4 regions of the Polymorphospora sp. NPDC050346 genome follow, and region 1 is predicted to be linked to each of the others. Evidence: riboswitches for the same ligand, from Rfam matches in the RefSeq annotation. Region 1 holds a riboswitch; each other region holds the start of a gene.
The links. A riboswitch is a leader RNA that binds a small molecule or an ion and turns the genes downstream of it on or off. The one in region 1 is predicted to bind cyclic di-AMP.
Positions count from the first base shown of each region.

Region 2: it holds a riboswitch for cyclic di-AMP, as region 1 does, so the genes downstream of both, AB0I42_RS36085 (NlpC/P60 family protein) here and AB0I42_RS21455 (hypothetical protein) in region 1, are expected to answer to the same signal.
Region 3: it holds a riboswitch for cyclic di-AMP, as region 1 does, so the genes downstream of both, AB0I42_RS24325 (C39 family peptidase) here and AB0I42_RS21455 (hypothetical protein) in region 1, are expected to answer to the same signal.
Region 4: it holds a riboswitch for cyclic di-AMP, as region 1 does, so the genes downstream of both, AB0I42_RS31565 (NlpC/P60 family protein) here and AB0I42_RS21455 (hypothetical protein) in region 1, are expected to answer to the same signal.

Region 1 covers NZ_JBFAKM010000021.1:7,042-10,983, reverse strand. Annotated here, with positions in the region: gene AB0I42_RS21460 (TetR family transcriptional regulator) at 1-95, shown strand, start outside; gene AB0I42_RS21455 (hypothetical protein) at 207-1,262, opposite strand; cyclic di-AMP (ydaO/yuaA leader) riboswitch at 1,266-1,395, opposite strand; gene AB0I42_RS21450 (cation diffusion facilitator family transporter) at 1,553-2,467, opposite strand; gene AB0I42_RS21445 (hypothetical protein) at 2,847-3,566, shown strand; gene AB0I42_RS21440 (hypothetical protein) at 3,568-3,942, shown strand, end outside.
Region 2 covers NZ_JBFAKM010000069.1:16,201-20,142, forward strand. Annotated here, with positions in the region: gene AB0I42_RS36075 (helix-turn-helix transcriptional regulator) at 1-558, shown strand, start outside; gene AB0I42_RS36080 (DUF6232 family protein) at 626-1,129, opposite strand; cyclic di-AMP (ydaO/yuaA leader) riboswitch at 1,813-1,952, shown strand; gene AB0I42_RS36085 (NlpC/P60 family protein) at 2,004-2,951, shown strand; gene AB0I42_RS36090 (hypothetical protein) at 3,140-3,942, shown strand, end outside.
Region 3 covers NZ_JBFAKM010000025.1:102,398-106,339, forward strand. Annotated here, with positions in the region: gene AB0I42_RS24315 (VOC family protein) at 1-132, opposite strand, end outside; gene AB0I42_RS24320 (helix-turn-helix transcriptional regulator) at 143-586, opposite strand; cyclic di-AMP (ydaO/yuaA leader) riboswitch at 1,000-1,139, shown strand; gene AB0I42_RS24325 (C39 family peptidase) at 1,529-2,242, shown strand; gene AB0I42_RS24330 (SDR family oxidoreductase) at 2,298-3,035, opposite strand; gene AB0I42_RS24335 (peroxiredoxin) at 3,140-3,616, shown strand; gene AB0I42_RS24340 (hypothetical protein) at 3,702-3,942, shown strand, end outside.
Region 4 covers NZ_JBFAKM010000043.1:41,126-45,067, reverse strand. Annotated here, with positions in the region: gene AB0I42_RS31570 (peptidoglycan recognition family protein) at 1-1,787, opposite strand, end outside; cyclic di-AMP (ydaO/yuaA leader) riboswitch at 2,017-2,156, shown strand; gene AB0I42_RS31565 (NlpC/P60 family protein) at 2,251-3,213, shown strand; gene dcd (dCTP deaminase) at 3,274-3,852, opposite strand.

The DNA of each region.
Region 1 (3,942 bases):
ACGGCACCATGCTGCACCAGCTGTCGATGCCGGTCGCCGACTTCGACCCCCGCCCCGGCATCCGGGCCGTGCTCGCCGGCGTACTCGGTCGTTGACGACGATGGCCGGTGCCGGGACCGGCGCTGACGACGATGGCCGGTGCCGGGATCGGCGCCGACGACGATGGCCGGGCGCCCCTCGGGCGGCCCGGCCATCGGTCGCTTCGGCTAGTACACCGACAGGTGTACGTGGTTGGTGTGGTCGCTGGACGGGTCGCCGCCGCCCCGGTAGGCCTTCCAGCCGCTGCCGGGCAACCAGATCTGCTTGAACCAGATCACGTAGAGCACGCCGAGCCGGCTGGCGTTGTTGACGTAGTACGCGGCCAGGTTGTTGCCGTACGTGCGGTCGCCGCCGGTCGCCACGCCCCCGAACCCGCCCTTCTGGGCGGCGAAGTCGCAGGCCCGGCCCTTCGGGTGTTCACCGGAGCCACCGCTGCGGTAGCAGGAGACGTACCGGGTGAAGCCGGCCGCCTTGGCCTGGTTGAGCGCGTGCAGCGTGCGCGGGGTGATGCAGCCCGAGGTGGTCGGGTCGTTGATCGTGCACCCCTCGCTGGGCCACGAGCCGTTGGCGTTGCGCGGTGCCGGCTTCGCCGACGCCGACCCGGAACCCGACCCGGAGCCCGAGCCCTGCACCCCGGAGCTGGACTGGCCGCTGCCGGCCTCGGCCAGTGCCCGTTCGGCCTGCTTCTTGCGCTGGTCCATGGTGGCGAGCTGCTTCTTCTGCTCGCGGATCTCGTTGTCGACCGCGGCCCGGGCCCGGGTCTCCTGCTCCTGCGTCTCCTGGAGCAGGCGCAGCTGTCGGTCCTCGCTGGCGGCGAGGTTGCCCAGCGCCGTGGTCCGGTCGAGGAAGCCCTCCGGTGAGCTGGTGTTGAGCAGGGCGGCGATCGGCCCGATCCGGCCGGTGCGGTAGGCCCGCGAGGCCAGTTCGCCGACCGCCTGGCCGCGTACGGTCAGCTCCTCGCCGATGGTCTTCAGCCGGGCGTCGAGTTCCCGCTGGCGCTTGGTGGAGTTGTCGAGCGCCGCCTTGGCGTCGACGTATCCCTTGGTCGCGGCGTCGAGCTGGTCGCGCAGCTTCTTGGTGCCGCCCTCGTCGTCGGTGTCGCCCGGCGCGAGTGCCTGCCGGGCCGGGACGCTGCCGACCGGCGCGGCGGTCGCCGGTGCCGCGCCGAACGCGACGGCGACGGCCAGCAGCGCGGCCAGGAGTCCTTTTTCTCTCAACCTCACGAACAGTCCTTCCGTCAGCCGCCGACCGGGTTAGCTGACGGGTTCGGGACGGAAGATCCCTACCGCTGTCGCGGATGCACCCCGAGTAACGATGGTTCCCCGGCTCGCCAAGGCGATTAGGCGACGGCCGCCGCAGGCACCGAGGGGCGCCGCCCGGCGGAGGCCGCGGCCGAGCCTACCGGTAGCCGTCCGGCGGGCGGGGGACAGCAAGTGCGGTGATCCACTGATATTTCAGGACAAAGCTGGCCGACAGTATCGGGCAGGTCACGAAACTTAAGTCGCAGCTAAGGTCACCAGTGCGCCGGGCCGCAATCGCCCTTCGACGCAGCGGGTTCGACCTGCAACGTGGCGTGTTCGATGTGGAAGTCGTCGTGCAGCGCCTCCCGCGCGGCGGCCAGCACCGCGCCGACCTCGGCGGCCGGGTCGACCGTCAGGTGCGCCGAGGCGACATCCATGCCCGAGGTCAGTGTCCACACGTGCAGGTCGTGCACATCCGACACCCCGGGTACGGCCGCCAGCCGGGCCTGCACCGCCGGCACGTCGAGGTGCTCCGGGGCGGCCTGGACCAGGATCCGCACCGCCGCCCGGGCCAGCTTCCAGGTGCGCGGCAGGATGAACATGCCCACCGCGACCGCCACCACCGGGTCGACCCAGTACCAGTCGGTCAGCGTGATCAGCCCGGCGGCCACGATGACCCCGACCGAGCCGAACAGGTCGCCGAGCACCTCCAGGTAGGCCCCGCGCACGTTGATGCTCTCCTGCGCGCCCGCGCGCAGCAGCATGAACGCGACGATGTTGGCGATCAGGCCGAGTACGGCGACCAGCATCATCGGCCCGGCCAGCACGTGCGGCGGATCGTCGAACCGGCGTACCGCCTCGATCAGGACGTAGATCGCGACCCCGAAGAGCAGTACGGCGTTGGCCAGCGCGGCGAGCACCTCGAGCCGGTAGAGGCCGAAGGTCCGCTGCGGGTCGCCGGCCGCCCGGCGGGCCGCCGTGATCGCGGCGAGGGCCATCCCGATCCCGAGTACGTCGGTGAACATGTGCCCGGCGTCGGAGAGCAGCGCCAGCGAGCCCGTGATCAGGGCGGCGACCGCCTCGACCACCATGAAGACGGCGATCAGGAAGAAGGCGGCCCACAGCCGTCCCCGGTGCTTCTCGCCGGCCCGCTTCGCCTGCGCGCCGTGGTCGTGCCCGTGTCCCACGCGCTCCGCCCTCCGTCCGGTGGCCACCCCGGCGGCGGCCCGATCCAATGTATGTTCACATCGCTATGTATGCAAACATTGCATTGGTAACCACTTCCGGTAACCGTCACGGGCGCCGGATGCCCCCTCGTGGGTGGTTACGCCCGGTGAGCGTTGCCCGGGCCGGTGGTGAACCGAGCTGGAACTCCTCGGCCGGCCGGCCGGTCCCGAAGCGGGCGAGTTGTTGGGCAATTCCAACGGGGAGGAAAGCGGCGGCTAATTGGCATACGGGCTCCAAAAAATGGGTGTGTTCAGAGGGCTTATGCTGTCGCGTCGTGGGCCGGATGGCCTGTATGGCAAATGAATGATCGTCGCCACTCCGTGTTGGAGGTCCCGTCGCATGCCGCCGCCCGTTGGGGACGACCTGTGGTACGGGCCGGATGATCAATGGCCACGGCATGACCATCCGTCATTCCGGAATGCGTTCCGGGTGGCCCGGAAGGCCGGCTGGCACTTCCGGGGCACCCTTGGTCACGGGTTTGGTCGTGCCTATTGTGGTCGGGTCGATCGCGGTGGCGAGGTCTGCAAAGTCATCGTCAACAGCACGCCGAAAGACCCTGAGAGTCGGGTCAAGGATCTCCTCCGGGCGGTGCGGGACTGCCCGCATCGCTACGCGGGCCAGACGTCGCAGTTGGGCCTGGCGGGAAGGCTGCTCGACGATGCCGACCGGCTGCTCGACGCCGCCGAGCGTATGGTCGCCGCCGATCTCGCCGCGCGCCGCGCTGGTGACCGGTTACGGCGTGCCGAGGAACTGGTGCAGTTGGCCGAAGAGAATGCCGACGAGTTCGACCGGCTTCTCCGGGAGGCTGCCGACTTCGAAGCCGAGGCGCGCGAGCTGACGCAGGCCGGGTGGTCCGAAGGTGCCGAAATCATCGGCCCGGCTGCCGACGTGCGTGCTTATCTGGTCGGCGCGGAAGATCGGGCCCGGCATGCCGGTCAGATGGTCGGTGCGGCGCCGTGCCCGACGGATCCGCGGATCGGTGAACTGGCGGCGCGTTGTCGGTTGACCAAGAATCGCATCTCGGCTGTCCGGCTTCGGTTGCGGTGCGACGACTGGTAGTATGTTGGCGGATGCCAACAGGTCGGGTGGCATTCGATTCAAAGCCGGCCCCGGGAGGCTCGTCGTGTTTCGCATCGCACTTCGGGTGATCGGCGTGGATCTCGACGACGACGTGACTCTCAATGTCGTCAGCTCACGACTCGACGATCTGAGCTGGATGGAGATCGACGGCCGCACCCTGGCGGTGCTGCACACCGACGGCGATCCGGTCGGGGCGACCGTGCAGGCGGCCCGGCAGATCCGGGCGGCCCTTCCAAGCGCTTGCGTCCTCGATGTCGACCAGGACCTGGTGGGCATCTCCGACATCGCCCGCCGGGTCGGGGTGACCCGCGAGGCGGTCCGGCTCTGGGTCGACGGCAAGCGGGGGCCGGGGGCC
Region 2 (3,942 bases), on a different contig from region 1:
TACATCGGGCTCGAGGTCGAGGCGTCGAGCCTGCTGGTCTTCCAGTCGGTCGGGATTCCGGGGCTGTTGCAGACCGACGCGTACGCGCGGGCCAGCACCGTCGCCTCGTTGCGCTTCGCGGTGGAGCCGTTCGATCTCGACATCGTCGACGACGTACGGGCACGCCGCCGGCACGAGGTGCTGGACCGGGCCGACCCGCCGTCCATCGAGGTCGTACTCGACGAGTCGGTGCTGCACCGGCAGACCGGCGGGGCGCTCTGCCTGCGCGAGCAGTTGCGGCATCTCGTCGAGGCCGGTCGCAGGTCCAACATCACGATCCAGGTGCTGCCGTTCCAGGTGCCGGACTACGCGGTACGCTCCCCGTTCATCGTCGTCCGGTTCCCGGGTACGGGTGACACCGACGTGGTCTTCGTCGGCAGTCCACTGTCGCAGGACCTGACCGACACGTCGGACACGGTGGAGCCCTACGTGGCTGCCTTCCGGACCCTCCAGGGCATGTCGCTGGAGCCGGCGGCGTCGCTCGCGCGCATCGCGCGGATCGCCGACGACCTCGGCTGAGGCCGGGGTGGGCCGGACACGCGGACGCGGACGGATCCGGCAGGGATCCGCCCGCGTCGTGGTGCGGTCAGCGTACGGTCGGCCACTGGCCGGCGGCGGCCATCGGGTCGGCGATGCCGCCGTACCGGGCGGCTTCCTTGGCCCGGAGCAACGCCCGGGAGACCTGTCCGTACACCCGTTCCTGGTCGGTGCTGAAGACCATGACGGCCCGGCCGCGGATGTCGGCCCACAGCTCGTACGGCCTGGGCCGCAGCCGGTATCCGACGGCGGCGGTCAGCATGGGCACCATGGCGGCGGCGCCGAGGGCCAGGTAGGTGGCGGGGCTGATGGTGTGGAGTTCGCGGACGAAGCCGAGGGTGACTCCGATTCCGGCGACCACCGCCGCGGTGACCAGCATCGACCGGACGATGAGTGGATCCCGTCGGCCACGCCCGGTCCGCAGGTTGGTCAACTCCCAGATCGGGTAGCGCCGTTTGCCGATCACGAACCACTCCGTCGTGATGTAGAGACCGGGCTGGCGGTAGATCGTGGCAGGTGTCCGGCGGGTTACCCATTCGGGCTTTCCGGACATGGCCTCTGTTGGGCGGGTGGGTTGGCGGGTAGCATTCACGAGATGCCTCCAAGGGCTCGTGACGCGGGTCGGCGACGCAGATCAAGATCGACGTGAATCAAGATCGACGTAGATCAAAATCGCCAGCGTTCTGAGATCGGCACGTGTCTCAAAAGATCCACATGCGGTTCGAAAGATCGGCATCTGATGGCAGTCAGGTGCCGATCGCCTTCTCGTTGCGGCGCCGGTTCCGCGAAACCTTTACGGCCTAACACCATTGTGTGGACCCGTGCGCCAAAAGAGAAGGGGGGCGATGTGCAACCTGGCACTTTTACAGGCGGCAGGTGGCCCCCTGGACACCCATAGCCACCACAATGCACACATTTGATCCGATTGATACCGCCAAGAGCGACAAATAGCCTCAAACAACAATCAATCTTGGCAAGATCGACTTTTGGCTGCAGCGCCCGCCGCGCGGCCCACCCGCGATCCCGATCGAGCCGGCGATCGACGCAGCGCGCGGCGACGACAACGGACAGTAAGCACATCGCGCCCGATCAGGCAACTTCGCTCCACATCACGCAGCCGCCCTCTTTCGGTTGATTCGGACCACGACTAGGTTGGAGCCGCTGGTCCGGTCGTCAGCCAACCCCCTCGGGAGGCGCCGGCCCGGCGCCGCCGAATCACCGGTCATCCATTGTCGACATCCGATCACGCTGCGCAGTCGACCGGACCGGTGAACCGGGAACCCACCGGCACCAAGGGGTGAATCCACGTTTCGTGGTAGGGCGATCTTCCCGCCCGAATCCGTCAGCTAACCCGGTAGGCGGCTGGATCACGTCGATCGGGCGTGACCCGGGGAAGAAAGGCTCTGCCTGTATTGTCGCCCGCCCGGATGCTGCTGCGCGCCGTCGTCCTGACCGGCATCACCATCGGCCTCGTCGTACCCGCCACGGGTGCCGCCGCCGAGCCGTCGGTCAGCGAGCTGACGCAGCGGATCAACAAGTCGTCGACCGAGCTGGAGAAGGTCGTCGAGTCCTACAACAAGCTCAACGAGGAGATCAAGGCAACCAAGGCGGCCAAGACCGCGGTGGAGGCCAAGCTCGGACCGCTGCAGGAGCAGTTGGCCCAGACCGAGGTCGAGGTCGGCACGATCGCCGCCCGGGCCTACAAGTCGGGCGGCCTGGACACGATCCAGGCGATCCTCACCGCGAGCGAGAACGGGTCGCTCGTCGACCGCCTGGGCACCCTGGAACAGCTCGCCCGCGAACGCCAGTCCCAGGTGAGCGGGTTCACCGCGACCCAGCGCGAATACCTGGACGAGCAGGCACGGCTCGACGCCACCCTGGCCCGCGAGACCGCCCAGGCCAAGGAACTCCAGGCCGGCAAGAAGAAGATCGAGGCCGACCTCAAGAAGCTGTACGAGATGCGGGAACGGGCGTACGGCGCGGCCACCAACCCGGGCAGCTCCTACAGCGGCAGCATCCCGGCGGTCTCCGGGCAGGCCGGTGTCGCGGTCCGGTTCGCGTACGGCGCCATCGGCAAGCCGTACGTGTGGGCGGCCTCCGGCCCGAACGGCTACGACTGCTCGGGTCTGACGCTGGCGGCGTGGCGGGCGGCCGGCAAGTCGCTGCCCCACAACGCGGCCATGCAGTGGGATCGGGTGGCGAAGATCAGCCGGAGCGCACTCCAGCCGGGTGACCTGGTCTTCTACAGCAACCTCGGCCACGTCGGCATCTTTGTCGGCAGCGGCAAGGTGATCCACGCACCGACCTTCGGCGAGAGCGTCAAGATCTCCAGCGTCGACATGATGCCCCCGTACGGCTACGGCCGGGTCCGGTAGAGCACTCCTGCCGCCCGGCGGCCCCGCCGTGCCAGTCGCACGCCGGGGCCGTCGGGCGGTCCGGTGACCGGATCGCGAACACCGCAAGATCGCCGTTTCGGCGCCGATAACGCAGTCGACTGCACATTCGGCGCCGAAACGGCGATCTTGAACGGCGATTGTCGTAGGACCGCCCCATGCTGGCCGGCATGACAGACCTCCCCGCGGTCCATCGGACCGTTCTGCCAGCTCTGCCCCCGTTCTCGTTCGACCTGAGCCTGCGTGCCCTCGACGGCTTCGGCCCGGGCGCCGGCGACCATCGCCGCACCGGCGACGCGGTCCGCAAGGCGCTGCTGCTCCCCGCTCCCGCCGGCCGTCCCGACCGGGCGGTCGTGGTCGAGGTCGCCGCGGCCGCCGGCCCGCCCGGTGTCACCCTGACCGTCTTCGCCGACGTCCCGCTGGCGCCGGCCGACCTGTGCGCCGTCGAGCGGCTGGTCGCCCGCTGGTTCAGCCTGGCGGACGATCCGGCGCCGCTGCTGGCCGCCGCCGACACCGACCCGGCCATGGCGCCGCTGCTGCCGGTGCTTCGCGGCCTGCACCAGGTCCGGTTCGCGTCCCTCGCCGAGGGCGCGGTCTACTTCACGCTCACCCAGCGCAGCACGCAGTGGTTCGCCGCGGCCCGCAAACGGCGCCTGACGGCCGACCTGGGCACGACCGTCCGGCTCGACGGCACCGCCTACACCGCGTTCCCTTCGCTGGCGACCATCGCCCGGCTGACCGACGACGAGCTGACCGGCTACACCGGCCACCGGCAGCGCACCGAGCGCCTGCGGGGCGTCGTCGAGGGGATCGCCGCCCTCGACGAGGAGTGGCTGCACACCGCCCCCTACGACGAGGTCCGCGCGGCCCTGCTCGGCGTCGCGGGCGTCGGCCCGTTCACCGCTCATTCGCTGCTGCTGCGGGTCCTCGGCCGGCCCGACGACGCACCGCTGGAGATGGCCCAGTTCGAACT
Region 3 (3,942 bases), on a different contig from region 1:
GACGGTGATCCAGCGCATTCCGCTGTAGCCGACGTCGTTGCGGACCTCGAAGCCGAGGGCGTCGCGGTAGAAGGCGAGGGCGGCGTCGGGGTCGGTCTGCGGCAGGAAGGTGTGGTGAATGGTGATGTCCATGCCGGTCACGCTAGTTGTGGCCGGGGGCTGCTGCTTCTCGATTCCTGATCGGTCTGGTCACCTGTTTGGCGACGCATGACGGGATTCCCGCGGTGGCGTGTTCGGCCTGGCGGCGGTAGACGCTGGGCGGGACGCCGACGAGTTCGGTGAAGCGGGTGCTGAAGGTGCCCAGTGAGGCGCAGCCGACGGTGAAGCAGACCTCGGTGACGCTGAGGTCGCCGCGGCGGAGCAGGGCCATGGCGCGTTCGATGCGTCGGGTCATCAGGTAGGAGTAGGGCGATTCGCCGTAGGCGAGCCGGAACTGGCGGCTGAGGTGTCCGGCGGACATGTTCACGCCGCGGGCGAGGGCCTCGACGTCCAGCGGCCGGGCGTACTCCCGGTCGATCCGGTCCCGGACGCGGCGCAGGCGGGCGAGGTCGCGCAGGTGCTGCGTCGTGGCGGAGTTGCTGGTCACGTGCGTGATGGTGCCATGGCGGTGGTGGGGTTGCCCAGCGTGGTCGGGGTGGTTCGGCCGGCTTTTTCCCACTGGTGGCCGGGCGTCACACGGGCACCTTTGGTGTCGTGGCGGGTGGCCTGGCTGCCCGTACCCGATGATTTGGCCGAGAGGGCATGGGGGTCGTCTTTTCGGTGGCGTCGTGGTCGGGTGATGTATCGACGGTGGGCCTTGGGGGCGCCGTTGTTTCGGTGGTGCACACGCCGTCCGTTCCGTTTTGGCTTTACTGGGCGCTTGCGGCCCGGCTTCGCCCGGGTGCGGCGAACGCGAGTGCGATAGATCGCACCGCCAGAATCCGGTCTTGGCAGGGCGGGAGGGCGGCCAGTACGGTCGGGAAATCCGTTCCGGTTGTTGGGTCATCAGCCGATGGCGCCGGAGCGGATCCGCTTAGTCGTATTCGTACGAGCCGGGGACCCAAGCAATCGGGGTGAATCCGTGGGCCGATGCCTGCGGTAGGGCGACCTTTCCCGTCCGAATCCGTCAGCTAACCCGGTAGGCGGTTGTGGAAGGAGACGACTGTTCGTGCGGTACCGAGCGTGCCTGGTTGGCACATCCCCCATTTCCCTGTCGTGCGGCCGTTTGTCGCGTGGACCGACGATCCTGGCTGTTTGCTGACGCCGGATCACTGATCACGACACCAGATCGGTTCGGAATCGACTGAGCCGGCCGTTGCCGGCTGTCCTTTTCCTGTTTCGCGTCTCCCGTTGTGGCGGCGGTGCCGTTTGCGGCCCGCTGTCGGTTGTGCGGGCCCTGTCCCGGGTGGGTCGCGATTCGTCGGTCTGGTCGACGTCTGCCGTTTTCGATTGGGACGCCGACGACAGTCGGCGGGTAATGGAGCTTCAAGTGGAAAACTCTCGTTCGTACAATCCGTTCCGTCGGGTTATCCCCAACCGTTTCCGTTCGGTGGCCGTGGCGTCGGCGGCCGTGCTGGCGGTGGCCGCGACGACGGGCAGCCTTTCGTCCGGTACCCCGACCGGTGCGGAGTCAAACGCGGGCGCCGAGTCGGGTGTGGTGCAGTTGGCGCTGACGCCGGAGCGGGCCCAGGCGGCGCCGCCGCAGGAGGCCGCCCCGAAGGAGGCCGCACCCAAGGAGGCCGCCCCGAAGGCGCCGGCGGAGAAGACGTTGTCGTACGACTTCCAGTACCAGCCGAACGCCTACTACTGCGGTCCGGCGTCGACCCGTATCGCGCTGAGCGCGCAGGGGCACACGCCGAGCCAGGACAACCTGGCGGGGCAGCTGGGTACGACGTTCGCCGGGACGAACTCGTCGCACGACATCGCGCGGGTGTTGAACAAGGTGGTCGGCGGGGACGCCTACCGGGTGCGGGAGATTCCCGGCCAGAAGGCGACGTCGGCGCAGATGGACCGGCTGCAGGCGGACGTGGTCGAGGCGGTCGGCAAGGGGCGGCCGGTGGTGGCGAACATCGTCGGCGGGGCGACGGACAACGACGGCTTCTGGCGCAGCTTCCCCGGTGGGCACTACGTGACGATCGTCGGTTACGGCGACGAGGGGCGGCAGGTGCAGGTCGCCGATCCCAGTGGTGTCGGTCCGGCGAGCTACTGGATGAGCACGATCACGATGGCGCACTGGATGGCGTCGCGCGGTTACTCGTACTGACCGGGTACGTACGGAACAAAGGGCCGGCCCTGGTGGGCCGGCCCTTTGTCGTGGGTCAGAGTCCGCCGGCGACGCGCAGGATGGTGCCGGTGGCGTACGACGCCTCGGGGCTGAGCAGCCAGGCGATGGCGTGGGCGATCTCGGGTGCGTCGCCGGCGCGGCCCAGTGGTGCGCGCTGGGCGATGCGGTTGGGGCGGTCGGGGTCGCCGGAGACGGTGTGGATGTCGGTCCAGACGGTGCCGGGTGCGACGCCGTTGACGCGGATGCCGCGTGGGCCGAGTTCTTTGGACAGGCCGATGGTGAGGGCGTCGACGCCGGCCTTGGCTGCGGCGTAGTGGATGTATTCGCCGGGTGAGCCGAGGGTGGCGGCGGCGGACGAGACGTTGACGATGGCGCCGCCGGCGTTCATGCGGCGGGCGGCCTGTTGGGCGCAGAGGATGGCGCTGACGAGGTTGACGTCGATGACGTGGCGCAGGTCTTGCGGGGTGAGGTCGACGAGCGGGCCGATGCGGCTGGTGACGCCGGCGTTGTTGACCAGGCCGGTGACCGCCCCCAGTTTCGTTTCGGTCTGGTCGAACAGGTCGGTGACCTGGTCGGGGTCGGTGACGTCGGCGCGTACGGCGATGCCGCGCCGGCCGGTGGCGTGGACGTCGGCGAGGACGGTTTCGGCGGCGGCGGCGTCGTCGCGGTAGCACAGTGCGATGTCGTGTCCGGCGGCGGCGAGCCGGCGTACGGTGGCGGCGCCGATTCCGCGGCTGCCGCCGGTTACCACGGTGACCGGTGTGTCGGGCACTGCCCACTCCCCCTCTTTCGGCTGGTCGTGGTGGTGACGCTACCGCGCCGCCGTCCGGTGTGGATGGCCGGCGTACGGTGGGCCGGTCGACGACGTGGAGGTGCGTGGTGGCCGGTCTGGGCAAGGGTGATCTGGTCGAGGACTTCGAACTGCCGGACGAGACGGGTGCGCCGCGGCGGTTGAGTGCGCTGCTGGCGGACGGGCCGGTGGTGGTGTTCTTCTATCCGGCGGCGCTGACGCCGGGGTGTACTGCCGAAAGCTGTCATTTCCGGGACCTGGCTGACGAGTTTTCGCAGGTGGGGGCGCAGTTGGTGGGGGTCAGTCGTGACTCGGTGGAGCGGCAGCGGGAGTTCGCCGGCCGGTACGGGTTCGGTTATCCGCTGCTGTCCGACGTCGACGGGTCGGTGGCGCGGATGTTCGGGGTGCGGCGGGCGTTGCCGTTGGGTGCGCTGTCGACGCGGCGGATGACGTTCGTGGTCGGTACGGATCGGCGGGTGCTGGCGGCGATCCACAGCGAGGTGAGCATGACGGCGCACGCGGACCGGGCGTTGGCGGTGCTGCGGGAGGCGGCGGCGGGTTGACGCGGCCGGGGTGTCGTGCTCGACGTTGTCGGTGTGGCCTGGTAGGAAGGCTGCAATCAAACATGCGTACGAAAAGAGGGTTGTGATGGCGACGCGCACCGCTGGGTTGTCGACCGAGGAGCTGGAGGGCATCCGTGACTCGCTGGCGGCGGGTCGTAAGCCGAAGGTGGTGTTCACCGAGTCGGCGGGGCAGATCGCGGGGCAGGTCGGTCAGGTGGTGGCACTGACGGATCCGGCGGTCTCCGAGGAGTGGGTGGTGGTCCGGTTCGGTCGTGACGAGCTGCCGTTCTCCCCCGCTGATCTGGGGATCGCGCCGCGGGTGCCGG
Region 4 (3,942 bases), on a different contig from region 1:
TTCATCGTGTACTGCAACGGGGAGATCGTCTGGTAGGGCACGCCCGCCGGGTACGCCGCCGCCTCGGGGTAGGCGCGGCCGTACAGCGGGATGGTGTCCTTGCCGGGCTTGGGTGTGGCGACCAGGCCGATCGACCACTTGCCGTTCGGGGCCGACGGCGGATTGTGGAACCACGCCTTCTGCCCGAGATACCAGATCGCCGTCCAGTCGCCGCGCCGCTCGGCGATCGCGTACGTCTGCCCCGCCGACGCCCGCGCTCCGTGGTCGGAGATGTGCATCGTGTTCGGCGTACCGTCGGGGCGCTTCGCCAGGTCGTTGACGAGCGGGGCGTCCGGGCTCGGCGCGCTGCGCAGGATCACCGACGACGAGCCGCGCGACGGGCACGGTACGCCCGCGACCTCGCAGCCGGTGAACGCCGGCCGGTTCGTCGCGAAGTCGGGGTCGATCGTGACCAGGCCGGTACGGTGCGTGCCGGTGCTCCAGAACGGCGCCTTCAGCAGGTCGAAGTAGTGCGACCAGTTCCAGTACGGGCCCGGGTCCCAGTGCATGCTGCCCATGTTGCTGGCGAGCGTGCCGGGCACGTTGTCGTGCCCGATGATGTGCTGCCGGTCGAGCGGGATGCCGAGCCGCAGCGCCAGGTGCCGCACCAGCTTGGCGGAGGTGCGGTACATCGCCTCGGTGTACCAGGTGCCCTGGGCCGCGAAGCCTTCGTGCTCCAGGCCGATCGCCTTGGCGTTGACGAACCAGTTGCCGGCGTGCCAGCCGACATCCTTGGCCTTCAGGTGCTGGGCGATGTGCCCGTCGACCGAGCGCAGCGTGTAGTGCCAGCTCACCCAGTTCTTGTCCTGGGCCAGCCGGGTCGTGCCGGCGAAGTAGCCCTCGGCGTCGTGGATGACGATGTACTCGATCTTCTGCTGGGCCGGCCGGTTGCCCTTGTCGTGGTTGCCGTAGCTGGTCGGAACCGTGCCGTCGCCGCGCAGTTCGTACGGTGCCGGCAGCCACTCGCAGGAGATGTCGTCCGGGCACTCCAGCCCGTCGGGGCGGGCCAGCTTGCGCAGGCCGAGCCGGTCCAGCCAGGACGTCGCCGGGGTGAGGCCGGCGTGCCGGGCCAGGCTGACCTGGTGGCCGTCGTCGGTCCGTCGGGTCGCGCCGGTACGGATCGTCGAGTAGACCTCGTCGGCGAAGGCGGCCGCCGCGTCACGGGTGTCGGCGCCGGAGTAGCGGGCGACCGCGCCGTACCAGTCGGCCGGGTCGCTGCCGGCACCCTGCGGGGCACCCAGTTCCCGCTGGTACACGGCGAGCAGCGCGGCGCCGCCGCGGATGTTGACCACCGGGTCGGTACGCAGCGCCTCGGCTCCGGCCCCGGTCAGTCCGGCGGCGGTGCCGAGGGTACGCAGCGCCGCCTCGTCCGGCGGGTTGGGCGCGGGGTGTTCGAGTTCGATCGCCTCGCGGGAGGTGTCGCCGCGCGGGTCCTCGTGGGTGCCGTGGTGGCCGGGCACCGGCAGGCTCGCCACGTGCGCGGCGTCGGTGAGGTGCATCGGGCCGTACCCGCCGCTCGTGCTCGGCGTGCCGGCGTTGGTGTCCCAGCGCGACTGCAGGTACGACACGCCGAGCAGGATGCTCTCCGGTACGCCGTACTCGGCGGACGCGGCGGCGTACTGCTGCTGTCTGGTATCGGTCGGGGCTGGCACGGCGGGTGCCGGGCTGACCGGCACGAGCGTCGCGGCGCCGACGACCGCGACGCTGAGCAGGATCCGCCTGCCCGTCGGCTTGGTGAGACGCTGCATCGAACCTCCAGTCGGATTGATCTATGTCGTCACCTTCGTCCGTGTGGCCGCTCCCGTCAATGGATTCCGGACGATGTCTGCGTACTGTAGGAAACTTTCATGCCTGACTGACTGCGACAGACTTGACACGCAACGGATTTCACAGGTCCGGTGGTTGCGCATTGATAACGGCGCTGCCTAATGTGATGAACCGTCGAGCGGGATCCGGCCATCCACCAGGGATGGCGTCGACTCGACACCGCCGAGTCACAACAAGGTCGTGAGCCGGGGACCCAGAAGTAACCGGGGTGAATCCGCAGACTTGCGGTAGGGCGCAACTCTCCCGCCCGAACCCGTCAGCTAACCCGGTAGGCGGTCCGAAGGAGAAGGAGCACCGACCCCGGTGGCTGATCATGCACCGTGGCGCCGACCCTTCCGGCCGGCGACCGCCGGCCGACCGCCGGCCCTGCCACGTCTCCGCCGGTTGACGAGGACAACCGTCTTCGTCGCCGTCGCCAGTGTCGCCATCGTCCTCTTCGGAGCGGTGCCCGCCCAGGCCGAGCCGACCGTCGCCGAGATCGAAGCCCAGATCGACAAGTCGTGGAGCCAGCTCGAGCCGGTGATCGAGCAACACAACGCCACCCGCGAGCAGTTGGCGACGAAGAAGAAGCAGGCCGACGGCCTCGCCGCGAAGATCGCCCCGCTTCAGCTCCAGGTCGACCTGGCCATGGAACGCGTCGGTCAGTTCGCGACCCGCGCCTACAAGGGCGGCAACACGTCGGCGTTGAACTCGATTCTCACCAACGGCTCGCCACAGACCCTCGCCGACCAGCTGGAACTGCTCGACCAGTTCGCCCGCCGGCAGGCCCGCGACATCCAGAGCGTGGTCGACCTCAAGGCGCAGTACACGGCGCAGAAGGGCCCGCTCGACACCCTCGTCGCCCAGCTCACCACCACCGAGGCCGAGCTGGCAGCCAAGACCAAGCAGATCAACGCGGACATCAAGAAGCTCCAGGATCTGCGGCTCAAGGCGTACGGCACCTCCGGCGGCCTCGGCTCGCTGCGTCCGGCGCCCTGTCCGGCGACGTACCCGGGTGGGCCGGCCAGCACGGTCGCCAAGTTCGCCTGCTCCCAGATCGGCAAGCCCTACGTCTGGGGCGCCTCCGGGCCGAACGGCTACGACTGCTCCGGCCTGATGCTCGCCGCCTGGGGCAAGGTCGGCGTACGACTGCCGCACAACGCCGCCGCCCAGCGCCGGATGATGCCCTCGATCAGCCGCTCCGAGCTGCGCCCCGGTGACTTCGTCTTCTACAACTCCGACCTCAGCCACGTCGGCATGTACGTCGGCAACGGCTGGCTGGTGCATGCCTCCCAGGCCGGCGTACCGGTCCTGATGAAGCGCTACGACAACGGCACGATTCACAGCTTCGGCCGCCCCAGGATGTGACGGCGACGCCAAAAGGGGCGCCTCCCTCGACGGGAGGCGCCCCTTTACTGCCTTCGTGCCTCAGCGGACCGGCCAGGTCCGCCAGTTCTGCCACGAGCGGCTCGGCGTCGGCCCACGCTGCCCCTGGTAGCGCGAACCGTAGACCGCCGACCCGTACGGGTGCTCGGCCGGCGACGACAGCCGGAAGATGCAGAGCTGACCGATCTTCATCCCCGGCCAGAGCGTGATCGGCAGGTTGGCCACGTTGGACAGCTCCAGCGTCACGTGCCCGGAGAAGCCCGGATCGATGAAGCCGGCCGTCGAATGCGTCAGCAGGCCGAGCCGGCCGAGACTCGACTTGCCCTCCAGTCGTCCGGCGAGCTGGTCGCCGAGGGAGATCACCTCGAGCGTCGACGCGAGCACGAACTCGCCCGGATGCAGCACGAACGGCTCCCCGTCCGGCACCTCGACCGCCGAGGTCAGGTCGTCCTGCTGCACGGACGGGTCGATGTGCGTGTAGAGATGGTTGTTGAACACCCGGAAGAGCCGGTCGAGCCGTACGTCGATACTCGACGGCTGGACCAGGGCCGGATCGAACGGCTCCAGCGCCAGGGTGCCCGCCTTGATCTCACTGACGAGGTCGCGGTCGGAGAGCAGCATCGTCACACCATAGCGAGCGGGGCTGGGCAGGTCGGCGGCCCGCCCCGCCGGTTCGGGCAGATTGTGCTGGTCAGATCCGCGGTTCGTTAC